Regions from separate parts of the Pseudoduganella sp. R-31 genome, predicted to be linked through region 3. Evidence: riboswitches for the same ligand, from Rfam matches in the RefSeq annotation. Region 3 holds a riboswitch; each other region holds the start of a gene.
The links. A riboswitch is a leader RNA that binds a small molecule or an ion and turns the genes downstream of it on or off. The one in region 3 is predicted to bind cobalamin.

Region 1 (3,952 bases), 450 kb from region 3:
TCAGGATTCTGGAACACAAGGCCGACCCGGCTGCGCAACGAGGCCAGCCCACTGCGGCTGTAGTCGTACTCGTTGCCGTGCCAGCGCAAGCGGCCCACGGTAGGGCGCAGCAAAGCGTTCAGGTGCAGCAGGAGCGTGGTCTTGCCGGCGCCGTTCGCGCCGAGCAGCGCGTGACGGCGTCCGCGCCCAAGCGACAACGTGCAGCCGCGCAGGCCTGGGCTGCCGTCGGCAAACGCGTGCTCCACTGCTTCGAGTTCGATCAAAGGCGTCATAGCCTGTCACGCAGGGAAAATGCCAGCAGCAGCACGCTCGCCAGCAAGGATAGGGCAAGCTGGCGTCGCGCATGCGGGAAGGAGGCCGGCAAGTGGCGCAGGCTGCCCTCGAAGGCGCGCGCATCGGCCGCCATTTGCAGTGCCGACGCGCGCTGCCATACCTGTAGTGCCATCTGGCCCGTCAGCAACCCTATCGACCGCCAGTGTTGGCGCCAGCCGCCATGTCCCAGGCGCGCAGCTTGCGCGGTACTGCCTTCGTCCCATGCCTGGCGCAGCACGAACAGCATGCGGTAGCACAGCGCCATCAGGTCCAGCAGCAGTTCGGGTACGCGCAGGCGGCGCAGCAACATCAACAGGTCCGGCATCGGCGTGGTCAGCACCAGCCCGAGTACGGCGGCCAGCGCGGCGATCGAGCGCAGGGCAATGTACCCGACTGCCGGCGAGAGCCCAGGCGCCCACCGCCAGCCGCCCCCGCCGTCAGGCGTGACCAGCATTGTCAGGCAGGACAGCAAAAGGAAGCCGACCGGCGCTACCGCTACGGCAAAGTAGGTCCGGATTGGCACGCGCGCCCCGGCCAGCGTGGCGAACATGGAGAGCAGCGCGAGCACGGCCAGCGTGTCAAGGCTGCGGGCGAGCCAGGCGGCAGCGATGCCGGCCAGCGCGAACAGGCCCTTCGCGCCTGGAGCGACGGCCTGCCAGCGCGAGGCGTAGGCTGCGGCGTCAATCCGCATGGGAATCCTGCTCCGGCACCGAATCCCCCTGTGCGCAACGTTGTTCGCGCTCGCGCGCCATCGATGTGCCGAGCCAGAAACCGATCACGCCCGCGCCGATCGCAGCTTGCAGCGCGAACAGCAGCGACGCGATCTCTCCGCTCGGCGGTTCGAACAGCGGTGCAAACCAGGGTTTGTAGTGTGGTGCGATGATGCCAATCGCCTGTTGCGCGCGCGAATCCGCTCCGCTGAATGCTGCTGGCGCCGCGCCGCCCGGCTCCGCCGGCGGCATGTCTGCAAACCACAGCGGCAAAACGGTCAACAGGATGATGGCCGCCCAGATCAAGCCAGTACGCGCCTTCATGCCGACTTCTCCTTCACATGCGCCATCACCGGCAGCAGGCGCAGCTCGTGCGCATTGAAGCGCGCCATCGCATTCACCACCAGTACGGTCAGCAAGCCTTCGCTGATAGCGATCGGCAGTTGTGTCAACGCGAAGATACCGGCGAACTTGGCGAACGAAGCGCTGATACCACCGATCGGATCAGGAAAGGCCCAGGCCAGCTGTGCAGAAGTGGTCAGGTAAGTTGCCAGGTCGCCGATACAGGCGGCCGCGAACACCGCGACCGCGCGCGATAGCCCGAGGGCCGCCGTGGAGCGGAATACGCCATAGGAAACGAAGGGCCCGACGATCGCCATGGAGAACACGTTCGCGCCCAGCGTGGTCAAGCCGCCGTGGGCCAGCAGCAAGGCCTGGAACAGCAGCACGACAAAGCCGACCGGCACCATCGCCGCAGGACCGAACAGCAGCGCGCCAAGCCCGACGCCGGTCGGATGCGAACAGCTTCCCGTCACGGACGGCAGCTTCAGCGCAGACAGGAGGAAAGCGAAGGCCGAAGCAACGCCAAGCAGCATGCGCCGCTCGGGGTGCGCCTGCAAGCCGCGCGCCATGCTGCGCAGGCCCCAGGCCAGGAAAGGAGCGGATACGGCTGCCCAGCCAAGCGCATGCGCGGGCGGCAGGAAACCTTCCATGATGTGCATTCGAAACCTCCCGTCGAATGGTCTATGGGAGCACCTTCATGGGAGAATCGGGAGACGGTCGACAGGGGGCAGGCGGGCAAGACGCAGGAAGCCGGTCGACAGCGGCTTCCCTTCACCCCGGAGAACAGTGCTGGCAGTATCGGGCCGGTATTCTGGCTCGCCTTCATCCTCGTCCGGGCCTTCCCGCGCGTTGCGCAGTGGCGTATTTCCGGATTCGTCAGGCTTACAGCAGCGGGGGCTGCACCGGAGTGGCCGCACATGGCAGCGTCACCGGTTTCCCGTTTAACGCGCATCCAGGACAGGACGCGCGCACCCAATTGCCGAATAGTACATTAAAGGTCTCTTGCGTGGCAAACGCCTGTGATCTCGGTCAGGAAGGCTGCCATTGCCTGTACGCGCAGGCTCGCTTTCAGGTCGCGGTGATAGACCAGCCACAGGTCGCGCGATACTGGCGTGGCCAGTCGCCCCATTCGCTGGAGCGCCGGCTCTGCATCACCGATGAAACATGGCAGCATGGCGGCGCCCACGCCGGAGCGGGCGGCGGCGATCTGCGTGGGCAGGCTGTTGCACGCCAGGACTGGCGGTTTGCCGTCGAATGCAGTGCGCAGTGCGGCTGCCATCGGCAGGCCATCCCAGGCGCCGTCCCAGCTTATGTAGTCACCGCTGTCATGCGAAACAGCGGCTGCGCGGTAAAGGGCGAAATCGACCTTGCCGATACGCCTTGCGATGTAGTCGCCTGCTCCATCGTCCGGAGCGGCCATGCGCAGCGCCAGGTCGGCTTCGCGCCGCGACAGGTTGACCGCAGCCATGGCGATATCGAGCTCCACCCTTAGCGCCGGATGCAGCGTTCGCAATGCCGCCAGCCTGGGCGCGACCAGGAATTGCGCCAGCATTTCAGTAGTCGCCAGCCGCACCACGCCGGACACTGCGCGCTGCGCATCGCCCGGCGCAGCAGCGGCAGCCATGGCCTGCTCCACCTGCCCGGCGTGCGCCAGCAGTTCACTGCCGTCATCGGTCAGCGCATAGCCGCTTTGCTGGCGCAAGAACAGCTTTCGGCCAGTGCGGCGCTCCAGCGCGTCAACGTGGCGCGAGACCGTGGATGCGCTGGTGCCCAGTACCGCAGCAGCGCCGCTAAGGCCGCCGCTTCGTGCAACCGCGAGAAAGAACTTCAGCTCATTCCAGTCGAAGGCAAGGTTTTTCATTTTCGGAAAACTGTTTTCTGAACTCACAAAACTACGTCCAATTCTGGAAACCTATACTAACCTTAATCTCAACTCCCGGAGCCAAGCCATGACTGTCCTGTATGGAGAATCCGCCGGCATCGCCGTCATTGCATTGAATCGCCCCGATGCGCTGAATGCGCTCGACCTGCCGACCTTGCAGCGACTGGAAGAAATGCTGGACATGGCGGCCGCCAGTTCCGCAGCCGGCGCCGTGATACTTACCGGCACCGGCTCCAAAGCCTTCTCCGCCGGCGCCGACATCAAGTACCTGAGCCAGGCTACCCCGCTGGAAGTACGCGAATTCGCAAGGCTTGCGGTCCACATCACGCACCGCATCGAGAATCTTGGCAAGGTCGTGGTGGCGGCCCTGAACGGACACGCCTTGGGCGGCGGGCTGGAACTTGCCGAAGCATGCATGATCCGCATCGCAGCCAGCCATGCAAAACTCGGTCATCCTGAAGTGCGCATCGGCGCTGTTGCTGGCTTTGGCGGCACTACCCGCCTTGCGCGCCTGGTGGGGAAAGGCCGCGCAGCGGAAATGCTGCTGCGCGGCCGCATCATCGATGCTGAAGAAGCCCTGCGAATCGGCCTTGTGCAGCAGGTGGCCAGTCCCGACGCGGTGATGGATGCAGCGCGCGCCATCCTGTACGAGATCCTCGACCAGTCCCCGGACGCAGTGCGCCTGACATGGGAGGCCCTGCACCGT
Region 2 (3,952 bases), 2.4 Mb from region 3:
GAAAGAGAGCAGGGTCTGGATGATGGCGGCCAGGTCGAAGGTCCAGCGGCGCGACGCGCTGCCGTCCTTCTTCAGGGTGCGGCTGTCATCGAGCTTGCTGACGTCGAGCAGGTGTTTGCCCTCAGGGTCGAGCTGGGCGGATACCGCTTTCACGGGCTTGGTCCACTCGTAGGTATGCCAGCGCTGTTCGCCGCCCCAGAACACGGTCTCCTTGGTGCCATCGGCGAAGGTGACCACCAGTGTTTGCAAGACATCGGCGCCGCGCCGGCGCACGGTGACCCGTGTCAGGTAGGGGAACGGGCCGGTGCCCGGCTTGGCTTCCGGGTTGGCCTTTTCCCATGCATCGCGCAGCTGTTCGACGTGCTGGTCGACCTGCTCTTCGCTCAAGTCGGCAAGCTTGCCGCCCTTCATTTGCCGGCCCGGCAGTGGCAGCACCTCGTCGCTGCTGAAGGAGGAAATGCGGTCATCCACGCGCGTGGTGGCGTAGACCTGCTGCGCGAAGACGGTTTCCACCAGCTGGCGCTGGCCGCTGACTTCTGCCAGCGTCTCACGGAAATCAGCCACGCTTGGGTGGCGGAATTTCCAGCGGCGGTAATACTCCTTGAAGGCGCGCTCCATGGTTTCCTTGCCCAGCTGCGCTTCCAGGTCATGCATGACCAGGGTGGTGCGCGAGTACACCGGGCCAATGCCTTGCAGGCGGGTATAGGCATTCTGGCCCAGCGGATCGGAGGGCTCGTCGCGCGGCGTGCCCTGGCGTTCGAACTCGAAGCCCTTGATGGTGGGCGCAAATCCGATCGCTCGCAGGAACGGCGTCGTGAGGTAGGCCTTGCGGCCCGTATCGCGCAGCATGCGCTGGTTCCAGTACTCGTTCAGGCCTTCGTCCAGCATCGGCTCTTCGAACTCGTTGCTGGCGAGGATGCCGTAGAAGTAGCCATGGCCGAATTCGTGAATGGTGACGAAATCCAGCGCCGCCGATGCGAACGTGCCCGGCTTCAGGCCGGCGAAGTTGTCGACAGTGAAGAAGGTGGGGTACTCCATGCCGCCCGCTTCGCTGGCGTTATGCGGAGGAATGACCACCGTCACGGTCTTGTATGGATAGGGGCCGAGGGTCTTCGAGAAGTAGTCCAGCGAATCCTTGGTGGCCTGCAAGGCAGGCGCCGCGTTGGATGCGAATTCCGGCGGATAAAGCACGGTGATCTTCACTTGCGGGCTGCCGGGCCCGGTCCAGGTGCCGGTCAGCGGTGCCGCAGTGCGCTTGTCGGCGGTCCACGCGAAATCGTGCACGTCGCCCTGCACGAAATGGTGGGTCAGCTTGCCGTCCTTTTCCTGCGGTGCGCCCTGCAGTTCGCCGGTGGCTCCCACGGTATATTCCCTGGGGACGGTGAGCTTGACGTCATAGCTGCCAAAGTCCGCGTAATACTCGGATTCCGCGTGGTATTCATGCGCGTTCCAGCGCACCGCGGTGGCGCCCCGTTCGCCCGGCAGTTCCAGCACGGCGATCTTGGGGAACCATTGCGCCACCAGGTGGAAGCTGTCGAAGTAGCCGCTGCGCGCCATCACGCGCGGAAGCTGGTCGAAAAAGGCGATATCGAGCGTGGTGCTGGCGCCCGCTGCGACAGCCTGCGGCAGGTCAAGGCGCACCACGGTCTGGTCGGCCGCCGGGCCGCCGTCGGGATGCACGAAAGTCCACGGCACCTTGGCGCCGCCTTGCTGCACGCTGCGCAATTCCGTGTAGCCCCATTCTCCATCTTTGCTCAGGGCGCTGTTGCGAATGCCGCTGCCGGTTTTGCGCTCCTCGGTGTGGAAGGTGCTGTAGCCGTTCTGGAAGGCATTCAGGTACAGGTGCAGGTAGACGCTGCGCACCGGTTCGGCGCTGCGGTTGCGCCAGGTCAGGCGCTGCTTGCCGTCGATGGTGTGCTTGACCGGATCCAGGCTGGCTTCGATCTGGTAGTCCACCACGCGGTCGGACAACGTGGCCTCCTGGCCGGTGCGGATGCCGCCCCAGGCGCCGGGAGCGCTGGGCTGCATGACGGCGGCCGCCTTGGCTGGCGCCAGTGCGATGCCGCTACCGGCTTCCGGCACGGTGGCGGACGTCGCGCCACCGGCCCACAGGCTGGCCTGGACCGCGACCCCGCCCAACAGGGCGGCCGCGGCCAAAAGGTGAGTGATGCGCATAAGACTCCATTGGGTTTTTTGCAACACCAAAATATAGCCCGGGTGGCGGCCGATTGCCAAACTTTTATGCCAACTTTAACCGGCGTATAATGGCGGCGCCTTGGTGCCCGCCTCCTGTTCGTGGAGGCAGTTAAACGGGAAACGCAATGTGCTGCCCCCGCAACGGTACGCAAGCGCCGTCATTGAGACGGCAGGCCGCGCCAATTAGCCACTGCTGCTGCAGGAAGGTGGCCCGGTCAGTCTTGCCAGCCCGGATACCGGCCAGGGAGGTGGAAGCGCGCCCGCGCAGGGTTCGTCTTCTGTGGATTCCGGCTGCGGGGACGCAGGCGGATACTCTTTCTACTGATTTGCCATGACCTTCATCACTTCGCGCTGCGCCGTTGCCGCAGCGGTTGCCCTGTGCTTTGCCGCAGCGGCCCAAGCCCAATCGAACACCGTTGTCGTTTCCGGCTCCCGCTTCGCCAGCGATCCGTCGCTGCTGCCGATCGGCGCCACCACCATCACCGCGGCCGACATCCGCCGCGCCGGCGTGTCCGACGTCAACCAGGCGATCCGCAAGATCGGCGGCGTGTACGGCCGCCAGAGCCTGACCGGCAGCCCCGACTTCGGCCTCGACCTGCGTGGCTTCGGCACCAACAGCGACCAGAACGTGGTGATTGTGCTGGATGGCGTGCGCCTGAACGAAAACGAGCTGTCCAGCGCAACCCTGTCCACCATTCCGATCGACATGGTGGAGCGCATCGACATCATGCGCGGCGGCGCCAGCGTGCTGTATGGCGAAGGCGCCACCGGCGGCGTGATCCAGATCACCACCAAGCGCCCGCAAGCCGGCGAGCGCAGCGGCAATATGTTCACTGAGCTGGGCCAGTTTGACAGCGGCGAGGTGCGCGCCAGCGTGGCACAGGGCTTCGACGGCTTTGCCTTCGACGCGTCGGCCGGCCACCAGCGCTCCGACAACTACCGCGACAACAATGAATTCAAGCAGTCGCGCCTTAACGGCGGCGTGAAGTTCAGCACCGGCGTGGGCAGCTTCTCGCTGCGTGCCGACATCGCGCGCCAGGACCAGCGCTTCGCCGGCAGCCTGACGGAAGCGCAATTCAACGCCAATCCGCGCCAGACCCTGACCCCGAACGATTTCGGCAAGCTCGATAGCGACCGCTATACCGCCGCCTGGGAGCACAAGGTAGGCGCTTTCGACCTGGCTGCGGAGCTGTCGCATCGCAAGAAGGAAGCGGAAGCCACTTACTTCAGTCCATGGGGCGTTTCCAGCTCCGCCTACGACACGAAGCAGACCCAGTTCTCGCCGCGCGTGCGCCACCTTGGCCAGTTCGACGGCATGCTGAATGAACTGGTCGCCGGCTTTGACTTCGGCCGCTGGAACCGCGTCACCACCGCGTCCTTCTCCGCCGCCGACGCCAGCCAGCGCAGCAAGGCTTTCTACCTGCGCGACGAAATGAAGTTCTCCGGCCCGCAGCAATTCCGCCTGGCCGCCGGCGTGCGCCGCGAACTGTTCGACAAGGATTCGATCGATCCAGTGCCATTCACCACCGCCACCTACAGCGTGAAGCAAGCCAACAACGCCTGGGAAGTGCAGGGCAGCATGCTTGCCGCGCCGGGCCTGACAGCGTGGGCCAAGATTGGCCAGAGCTACCGCGTCGCCAACTCCGACGAGAACGGCTTCACTCCGCAGGCCAACAAGCCGCTGGAAACCCAGACTTCGCACGATGTTGAAATCGGCCTTGGTTATGCGCAGGGCGCCGCCAAGCTTGACGCGCGC
Region 3 (3,952 bases):
AGGAGGCGGCATCCACCATCCACGCCGCGCACATGAACAGCAATGCCGCCAGTGCGCCAACCGATGCGCCGGACGAAATGCCCAGCACATAAGGGTCGGCCAGCGGATTGCGCAGCAAGGCCTGCATCATCACGCCGGCCAGCGACAAGGAAGCGCCGGTGACAAACGCCGTCGCCGCGCGTTCGGCGCGCAGGCCCAGCAAGTGGCCAGGCAATGAGGTCGGTTGCCCGCTGATGAACTCCCGCAGCGCGCCAGGCATGTCGGCCAGCGGGATGCTGACCGAACCGATCATGCCGGCGGCAACCAGGCTGGCCAGCGATAACAGCACCAGCAGGATGATGACGGTGACGGCGCGCATGCGCAGGTTGGCGGAAAGTGGATGCATAGCGGGCAGCTTATCTCATTTATTTGTAGCTGAAGCGCAGGCCGGCATACACGGTGGAACCGGCGGTGGCGTAATTGCGCGCCAGTTCATAGTGTTTGCCGGCCACGTTGTTCCAGCGCAGGGTGGCAGTCCAGGAACGGTCGAATTCCCAGGCCGCATACAGGTTCAGCAAGCCGTAGCCGCCCAGGCGGTTGCGGTTGGCCGTATCGTCGAAACGGTAGCCGGAAAGCTGCCACTCGGCGCCGGTACTCAGGCTGCCCGCAGTATATTCCAGCGCTAGGTTGCCGTGGCGCTTGGCGCGGCGCACCAGCAGCTTGCCGCTGATGTCGTCCTGCGGGTTCTGCAGGTCGGCGCTCGCGGACAGCGTGAAATTGCTGCCCAGCTGCTGGCGTGCCGACAGGGAGATGCCTTCCAGCGTGGCCTGGTTGACGTTGTAGGCGCAGCCAAGGCGGAAGCCGGGCAGCGGACAAGGGGCGATGTTCACCAGCAGGTCGGTCAGCTTGTTGCGGTATGCCACGGCGCCCAGCGCTGTGCCGCCCTGTTCGAAGTGGACGCCTATTTCGCGGTTGCGGCCTTCTTCCGGGCGATTGGCCGGCAGGCCGTAGCCGGGGTAGTACAGCTCATTGAACGTCGGCGCGCGGAAGCTGGTGCCGTAGCTGGCGTTGACGCGCAGGCCCGGCGTGATGCGGTAGCCGTAGCCCAGCGAGCCGGTACTCTTCGAACCATACTGCGAGCTGTCGTCGTTGCGGGCGGCGGCGGCCAGCAGGTGGTCGCCGCGCTTCATGTTGTAGCTGGCGGCCCAGGAAGTGGTGCTGCGCTCACGCACCAGGGCGGCGGTGTTGGATTCGATTTCTTCCTTGCGGTGTTCGGCCAGCAGCTGCAGGCTGTCGGTGCCCAGCGCGATATCGTTCTGCCAACTGAACTGGGTCTGCTTGGTATCGATCTGGCTGGCGGTGGCGGCAAAGCTGCCGGACTTGTCGCGCGATTGCGCGGCTTGCGTCGTCATCTGCCAGGCGTCGCTCAGGCGGTTGCGCGAGTAAAGCGCGGCGGTGTCGAGCTTCTGCGTGCTCCAGGCGCGCACCTTGGTGCCGCTATCGTAATCCGCTTCCTGGTCGCTATGCAGGAACTGCACGCCCAGCTCGTGGCCGGGCGCGACCTGCCAGGCCAGTTGGCCGTTGGCGTGCTTGCGGTCGTAGCCGTCGTCATCGCTGTTGTAGCTGGAGCTGGCCGGCAGCGTGGCGGAGAAGCCGCCGGAGCGTTCCTTGCCCGCGCTGAGGGCATAGTTGAAGGCGCCGGCGCTGCCGGCAATGCCTGCGGTGCCGGATCGGGTGCCGTAAGTGCCTGCCAATACGCCGGCATCGATCGCCGGGCTGCCCTGGCCATTCTTCGTGAAGATCTGCACCACGCCGCCGATGGCATCGGCGCCGTACAGGGTGCTCAACGGGCCGTACACGACTTCGATATGGTCGACGGCGGACAGCGGAATGGCATTCCAGGCGGCCGCGCCGCTGCTGGCGGAGCCGATGCGTACGCCGTCGATCAGGACGATGACCTGGTTGCCGTTGGAGCCGCGCAGGAACACGCTGGCATTGGTGCCCGGTCCGCCGTTGCGGCTCACTTCGATGCCGCGCTGGCGCTGCAGCAGTTCGGTGATGGAGCCGGCGCCGCTGCGCGCGATTTCCTCTGGGCCGATGCTGAGCGTGTCGCTGATGATGTCGCGTGCTGCTTGCGGCGTGCGGGTGGCGGTGATCAGCACGGAATTCAGTACGGCAGCCTGGGTTTGTGCTTCGACGGCAGGTGCGGCAACGGCCAGTGCCAGCGACGCGATGGCCGCTTGCCGGGTAAGGGGAAAGGACATGACAACTTTCGTAACGAGCCGCCGGCCCACGTCCCCGTAAGCCGGCATGAACAGGAACGGGCGCAGGGCGCGTTCCCACCTGGTCTGGCCGGTATCCGGGCTGGCAAGTCTGGCGGCCTGGCCTTCCCATGCTTGCGCACAGTGGCCGGGAGGTCGCTGCCGCACATTGAAGGCGGCACTTGCTTACCGTTGCGGGGGCAGCACACGTTGGCTGTCAGGGACAGCGCCGTGTTTCCCGTTTAACTGCATTCGAGAATTCGATTGCGGGCACCAAAACCCCGCCATTATACGGACTTGGCTGGCCAGGACAAGCGAAGGATCCCGCAATACTTGATGTGGTTTGGCCTGGCGGCCGCCTGCTGCAAGGGCTCACCGGCGGCGATGGCCGCCATCAGGCGCATGGTGCCGGCGTGGCAGACGACAATGGCGTCGTGCTGCAACTCATCGAGGAAGGACTGCACGCGGCGCGCCACCTCGCGCACGGTTTCTCCGCCGCCAGGGCGGTAATCGAGCAGGTCGGCGGCCCAGGCATCGACCTCGGCGCGCGCGACGTCGGGCCAGCTGCACAGCTCCCAGGCGCCGAAATCCATTTCCACCAGGCGCGGGTCGGACGTGAAGGCGCCCAGCAGGGAGGCCAGGGCCGTGCAGCGCCGCAGGGGGCTGGAGTACAGGCGGTAGCCGCGGGTGAGGGCGCTGGCCAGTTGCGGCGCCAGGGCGGCGTGGCCGGCGGCCAGGGCGTCCGCTGCTGCCGGAATGTCGCTGCTGCCGTAGCACAGGCCGGGCGCGACATCGGGCTGCGGATGGCGGACGAGGATCAGTTCCACATGCAGGCCAGTGCCGCGACGTAGAACACGGCTTCGGTCAATTGCTGGACAGCGCCAAGGCAGTCGCCAGTATAGCCGCCCAGGCGTTGCCGGAACTTGCGCGCCAGCCAGAGCGTCGCCAGCAGCATGCCGGCCAGGCCGGCGCCCAATGCAGCCGGCGGCAGCCAGCCCACGACCAGCGCGCCCGCCGCGGGCAGCGCGGCCGTCAGCGTCGCGATGGCGAACTCGCCGCCGCGCATTTCCTGCGCCAGCGGCTTGGCCTTGCCCTCCGCGCGCGCATACTCCATGCGCCAGATCAGCGAACAGGCCATGAGGCGCGACAGCGGATGGGCCGCCAGCAGGGCACCAAGCACCGCCAGCTTCGGCATGCTGGCCAGCGCCGCCACCTTGGTTGCCAGCATCAGGCCGATGCCGATGGCTCCATACGCGCCGATGCGCGAATCCTTCATGATCTCCAGCACGCGCTCGCGCGTGTGACCGCCGCCCAGGCCATCGCAGCTATCGGCAAAACCGTCCTCGTGGAAGGCTCCGGTGGCATAGATGCCGGCGGCCGTGGAAAGCAGCACGGCAAGCAGCGGCGGCAGCACCAGCGCCGCCGCCGCGTACACTCCGCCCGCAATCGCCGCCACCACCAGTCCCACGGCAGGGAAGTAGCGCGAGGCATGGTGCAGCCAGGCCGGCTCGAAACCGACCCAGCGAGGAATAGGCAGGCGCGTGAAGAATTGCAGTGCGATGAAGAACAGGCGCAACTGCTGCATGGGCGCTTACTCGGACTTCTCGCTGACCTGGGCCGACTCGAAAGTCGCCATCTGGTTCAGGAAGTTGACGGCGGCATGCAGCAGCGGCACGGCCAGCGCGGCGCCTGTGCCTTCGCCCAGGCGCAAA
Region 4 (3,952 bases), 460 kb from region 3:
GCCGCTTTACCGCGACGCGCCAGAGGCCATCGAAACCAAAGCCTCCGGCGATCGGATGTTCCGGACTTTTATCGACCAGGTGCTGCCCAATGCCACCAATGCGGAGCGTACCTTGGCAAGCGACCTGGTGATGGATACTCTCAGCGCCGTCGGCCAGCAGTTTTCCCAGGAACCCCGTACCGATAAGGAGATCAAGGCTTACGCTGGCGGCCTGGCCGATATGCTGTGCGCATATCTGGCCGGGCTGGCGGATCAGAACACGGCGCGCAAAGTCAAACGCACCGTGCGCGGTTCGCCGGGGTGAAAGTGGATGTCGGACACGCCTTCTGCCGGTTCGCCCGCGAGGCGTGAGGCGTAGTAGTAGTCGACATCACTCGCCTTGCGGTCAAACAGGTTGAACACGTCGGCCGTCAGCTGCCAGCGGCGGTCGAAGCGATAGCTGGTGCGCAAGTAGGCGATAGCCGTGCTGGACGAGCGAACGCTGTTGTCCTCCATCAGCGGCCGCGGACCGAAATAGCGCAGCTGGAACGCGCCGGACCATGGGCCGATGTCGTTCAGCGTTGCGCCAAACGAAGCCACCTTCTCGACAGCGCCCGGCACACGGTCGCCGGCGGCGTCGAACTCGGTGTAGCGCGCACGCGAATAGGCCAGGTCGAAGTCCAGCAGCAGGTGCTTGGTCGCGGCGTAGTGATTGTTCCACTCGACGCCGGAACGCTTGCTGGCTCGGCTCGGCGCCGTGTCGCCGGCATCGCCGGAAAATACCAGTTCGGACCCGGAACGCAGGCGCCACAGTGCGACCGAGCTTTGCAGGCCGGTCACGAACTCGCTGCGGGCGCCGACTTCCGCACCGCGCGTTTTCACCAGCGGCGTGACAGGATCGACAGGCTCGCGTTCGCGTGGCGACAGGCGTGCCGTGGTACCGCGCGCATCGTTGCTGTGGAAGCCTTCTCCGTAGTTCACAAAGAACTCCGTCTTGCTCCAGGGCCCGAGCACAAGGGAGATCTTGGGTGATGCAATGTGATCGTTCACCTTCCCGCTGTTCTCCGCGATAGAGCTGCCGACATTGAAGCGGTAGCTGTCGTAGCGGACGCCGGCAATGGAGCGCAGCCAGTCCGTCCACTGCACTGTGTTCTGGAACCATGCGGCCATGCTCGCTTCGGTAACACGCGATTCGGCGATCGGGTGCCGCACCTGCTGCTGCGTCGTTGCGTACAGCCCGACTGGCGCAATGCGGTCGAAGCGCCCCTGCACGCCGATGTTGTTCTCCATCGAGCGTTGGCCGAGTTGACCGAACCAGGTTTGGGTCAGGTCGAAACCCGTCATCTTGCGGCGTTCCGTCTGCAGCACCTGGTCGCCGTTGACCGGATCGTCGAGGAAATAGGTGACGTCGTTGTACAGCGAGAGATCGTTGCGTACCAGATAGGCGTGCGCCTCCGTCAGCGTGTCGCCCGCGCGCTTGCGCCACTCGGCGGAAAGGCTGTAGCGCGCGGTGCGGCCGCCGTCGCTCGGATCGGCCGCACCGAATTCATCCAGCCGTCCGTCCTGTACCGCGCGCAGCGGGATCTGGCTGGTCGCGTGCCAGCCGGCCTTGTACGCCATGCCGGTAATGCTGAAACGCTCCGCGCTGTTGCCCGAACTGTATCGCAGCACACCCGTCGATTTGTGGAACGCTTCCGGCATCTGCCAAGGGCCGTCGTTGTGGCCGAAATCGAGTGCATACAGCAGGTTGCCGTTGCCAACCTCGGTGGAATTCGCCACTACGCCGCGGCGATAGTTATCCGCGCCGACGGTCAGCGATGCAAAATTTTCGTTCAGCTTATCAGACAGGCCCATATGCGCGGCGCCGGCCGATGCAAAATCGCCTTCGTCTGCGTAATAGGGGCCTTTGCGGTAGCGGATGCGGCCAACCAGTTCTGGAATCAGGAAATTCAGGTCCGTATAGCCCTGGCCGTGGCCGTGCGTGCGCATATTGACCGGCATGCCGTCGACGAAGGTGGCGAAGTCGGTACCGTGGTCCAGGTTGAAGCCGCGCAGGTAGTACTGGTTCGCCTTGCCGTCGCCGCTGTGCTGGGTGACGATCATGCCCGGCACGAATTCAAGGATCTCGCCGGGCCGCAATGCAGGCCGGTTGGCGATCAGTGCCGAAGTGATGGTTCCTTCGCTGGCAGCGTCGGAAGTGCGAATGCCATTGTCATAGTGATGGCCAACGACGTACACCCTGGCTGGTGTCTCTTGCTCTTGTGCCTGCGCGACAGCGCACAAGGCCCCCGCGACCATGGGGATCAGTTTCTTTTTCATTATGGATGTTTGAATCGGCAATCCCGCCCACCTCCCCGTGAGCGCGACCGAACAGCGCGCGCATCGTCGCCGATGCGTGCACCACCTGTCTGGCCGGTATCCGGGCTGGCAAGGCAAACCGTCTTGCCTTCCCATGCTTGCGCACAGTGGCTTGTGTAGACGGCCTTCGTTGGAGAACGATGCTTGCTTACCGTTGCGGGGGCAGCACACCCTGGCCTGCCGGCTGAACCAGCACGGCCATGTGTTTCCCGTTTAACTGCACGCTTGAACGCGCGCGAGGCACCAAACGGCGGCGATTATACGCTATGCACTGTTGTTATCCTGCCACCTGTCGGTATAAACCAGGTCGGCCAGCTTGCCGCGCATGGCCCATCCTTCGAGTTCCAGCATCGGCTTGGGATAAAAGCCGGCGACGTGCCCGAGGCAGATGATGGCGACCGGCTTGCCGCCTTCAGGAATGCCCAGCAAGGCAGCCAGCTTGAGCGGGTCGAACAGCGAGACCCAACCCATGCCAAGGCCTTCCACGCGGGCGGCCAGCCACATGTTCTGGATAGCGCAGGCTGCCGAGGCCAGGTCCATTTCGGGCAAGGTGCGGCGGCCGAAGATGTGCTTTTCGCGATGGTCCATCAGGGCTGCCACCAGCACTTCGCCGCAGTCACGGATGCCTTCGACCTTCAGCCGCATGAACTCTTCGTTGCGGTCGCCAAGAGCGGCGCCGGTGGCCCGGCGCTCTTCGTCAACCAGCCGATACATCTGCTCGCGCAGCTCGGGGCTCTCGATGCGGATGAAGCGCCAGGGCTGCATCAGGCCGACACTTGGCGCCTGGTGGGCCGCTGCTAACAGGCGCATGAGGAGGTCTTCATCGATTGCACCAGGTACGAAGTGGCGCACGTCGCGCCGTTCGGCAATTACACGATAAACGGCATCAATCGCTGCCTGGTCAAAACTGCTTTGCACTTCTACTCTCACTGTTGATGGAACACGATTTCCTCAACGGCCTGTCCATTGCACAGGTGCTGGTCGATGATGCGGTCCATGTTCTCGGGAGTGACATTGTAGTACCAGGTGCCGTCCGGCTGGACGCAGACGATCGGGCCGCCCTTGCAGGCCGCAAAGCAGCTTACCCGGCTGCGTTTCACGCGCAGCTCGCCCTCATTCAGCCCCGCGGCCTTGAACTTGTCGCCCAGGCTGTCGAACAGGGCCTGCGACTGGCCGTCGGCAGTGCAGCGCGGGCCGGTGCAAATCAGCAGGTGGCGGTGGTAGCTGCTGATCTTTGGTTTTACCGGGGTGTCGCTCATGCTTCGCTCCCTTCCGCTTCGGTGCTGGTCTCGGCTTCCCACGGCTCGTCGAGCGTGGCGCGGATATAGTCGGCGGGCAGTCGGTACTGCGCTGCCAGTTCTTCAATGCTGGCACCGGCTTCGTGTTCGGCGCGCAGCGTATCGAGCCATCCCAGCAGGCCTGTCGACAGGGAACGGCCTGCACGCTCACCTTCGCGCGTCGCGCCACCCTCTTGCATGTCGTACTTGTTGGCGTAGCCGCGCGGCGTTACCATCAGGCCGTTGCGCACGAAGGTGTTGCTGTTGCCAATCAGGACAGTGCTGAGCATGCCAATGTCGGCGTCGGCCATGCTGTCGAGGGTGGTGAAGACAATATT

Region 1: it holds a riboswitch for cobalamin, as region 3 does, so the genes downstream of both, ACN9MY_RS01655 (energy-coupling factor ABC transporter permease) here and ACN9MY_RS30620 (TonB-dependent receptor domain-containing protein) in region 3, are expected to answer to the same signal.
Region 2: it holds a riboswitch for cobalamin, as region 3 does, so the genes downstream of both, ACN9MY_RS10545 (TonB-dependent receptor) here and ACN9MY_RS30620 (TonB-dependent receptor domain-containing protein) in region 3, are expected to answer to the same signal.
Region 4: it holds a riboswitch for cobalamin, as region 3 does, so the genes downstream of both, ACN9MY_RS01730 (TonB-dependent receptor) here and ACN9MY_RS30620 (TonB-dependent receptor domain-containing protein) in region 3, are expected to answer to the same signal.

The regions. Positions count from the first base shown of each region.
Region 1 is NZ_CP183986.1:362,499-366,450, reverse strand. It holds gene ACN9MY_RS01670 (energy-coupling factor ABC transporter ATP-binding protein) at 1-272, opposite strand, end outside; gene cbiQ (cobalt ECF transporter T component CbiQ) at 269-1,003, opposite strand; gene ACN9MY_RS01660 (energy-coupling factor ABC transporter substrate-binding protein) at 993-1,346, opposite strand; gene ACN9MY_RS01655 (energy-coupling factor ABC transporter permease) at 1,343-2,023, opposite strand; cobalamin riboswitch at 2,149-2,353, opposite strand; gene ACN9MY_RS01650 (LysR family transcriptional regulator) at 2,356-3,225, opposite strand; gene ACN9MY_RS01645 (enoyl-CoA hydratase-related protein) at 3,314-3,952, shown strand, end outside.
Region 2 is NZ_CP183986.1:2,302,316-2,306,267, forward strand. It holds gene ACN9MY_RS10540 (M1 family metallopeptidase) at 1-2,175, opposite strand, end outside; cobalamin riboswitch at 2,260-2,455, shown strand; gene ACN9MY_RS10545 (TonB-dependent receptor) at 2,528-3,952, shown strand, end outside.
Region 3 is NZ_CP183986.1:6,708,843-6,712,794, reverse strand. It holds gene ACN9MY_RS30625 (FecCD family ABC transporter permease) at 1-385, opposite strand, end outside; gene ACN9MY_RS30620 (TonB-dependent receptor domain-containing protein) at 405-2,243, opposite strand; cobalamin riboswitch at 2,313-2,533, opposite strand; gene ACN9MY_RS30615 (histidine phosphatase family protein) at 2,528-3,067, opposite strand; gene ACN9MY_RS30610 (adenosylcobinamide-GDP ribazoletransferase) at 3,058-3,825, opposite strand; gene cobT (nicotinate-nucleotide--dimethylbenzimidazole phosphoribosyltransferase) at 3,832-3,952, opposite strand, start outside.
Region 4 is NZ_CP183986.1:374,515-378,466, reverse strand. It holds gene ACN9MY_RS01735 (TetR family transcriptional regulator) at 1-304, shown strand, start outside; gene ACN9MY_RS01730 (TonB-dependent receptor) at 253-2,298, opposite strand; cobalamin riboswitch at 2,373-2,599, opposite strand; gene bluB (5,6-dimethylbenzimidazole synthase) at 2,602-3,255, opposite strand; gene ACN9MY_RS01720 ((2Fe-2S) ferredoxin domain-containing protein) at 3,264-3,596, opposite strand; gene cobJ (precorrin-3B C(17)-methyltransferase) at 3,593-3,952, opposite strand, start outside.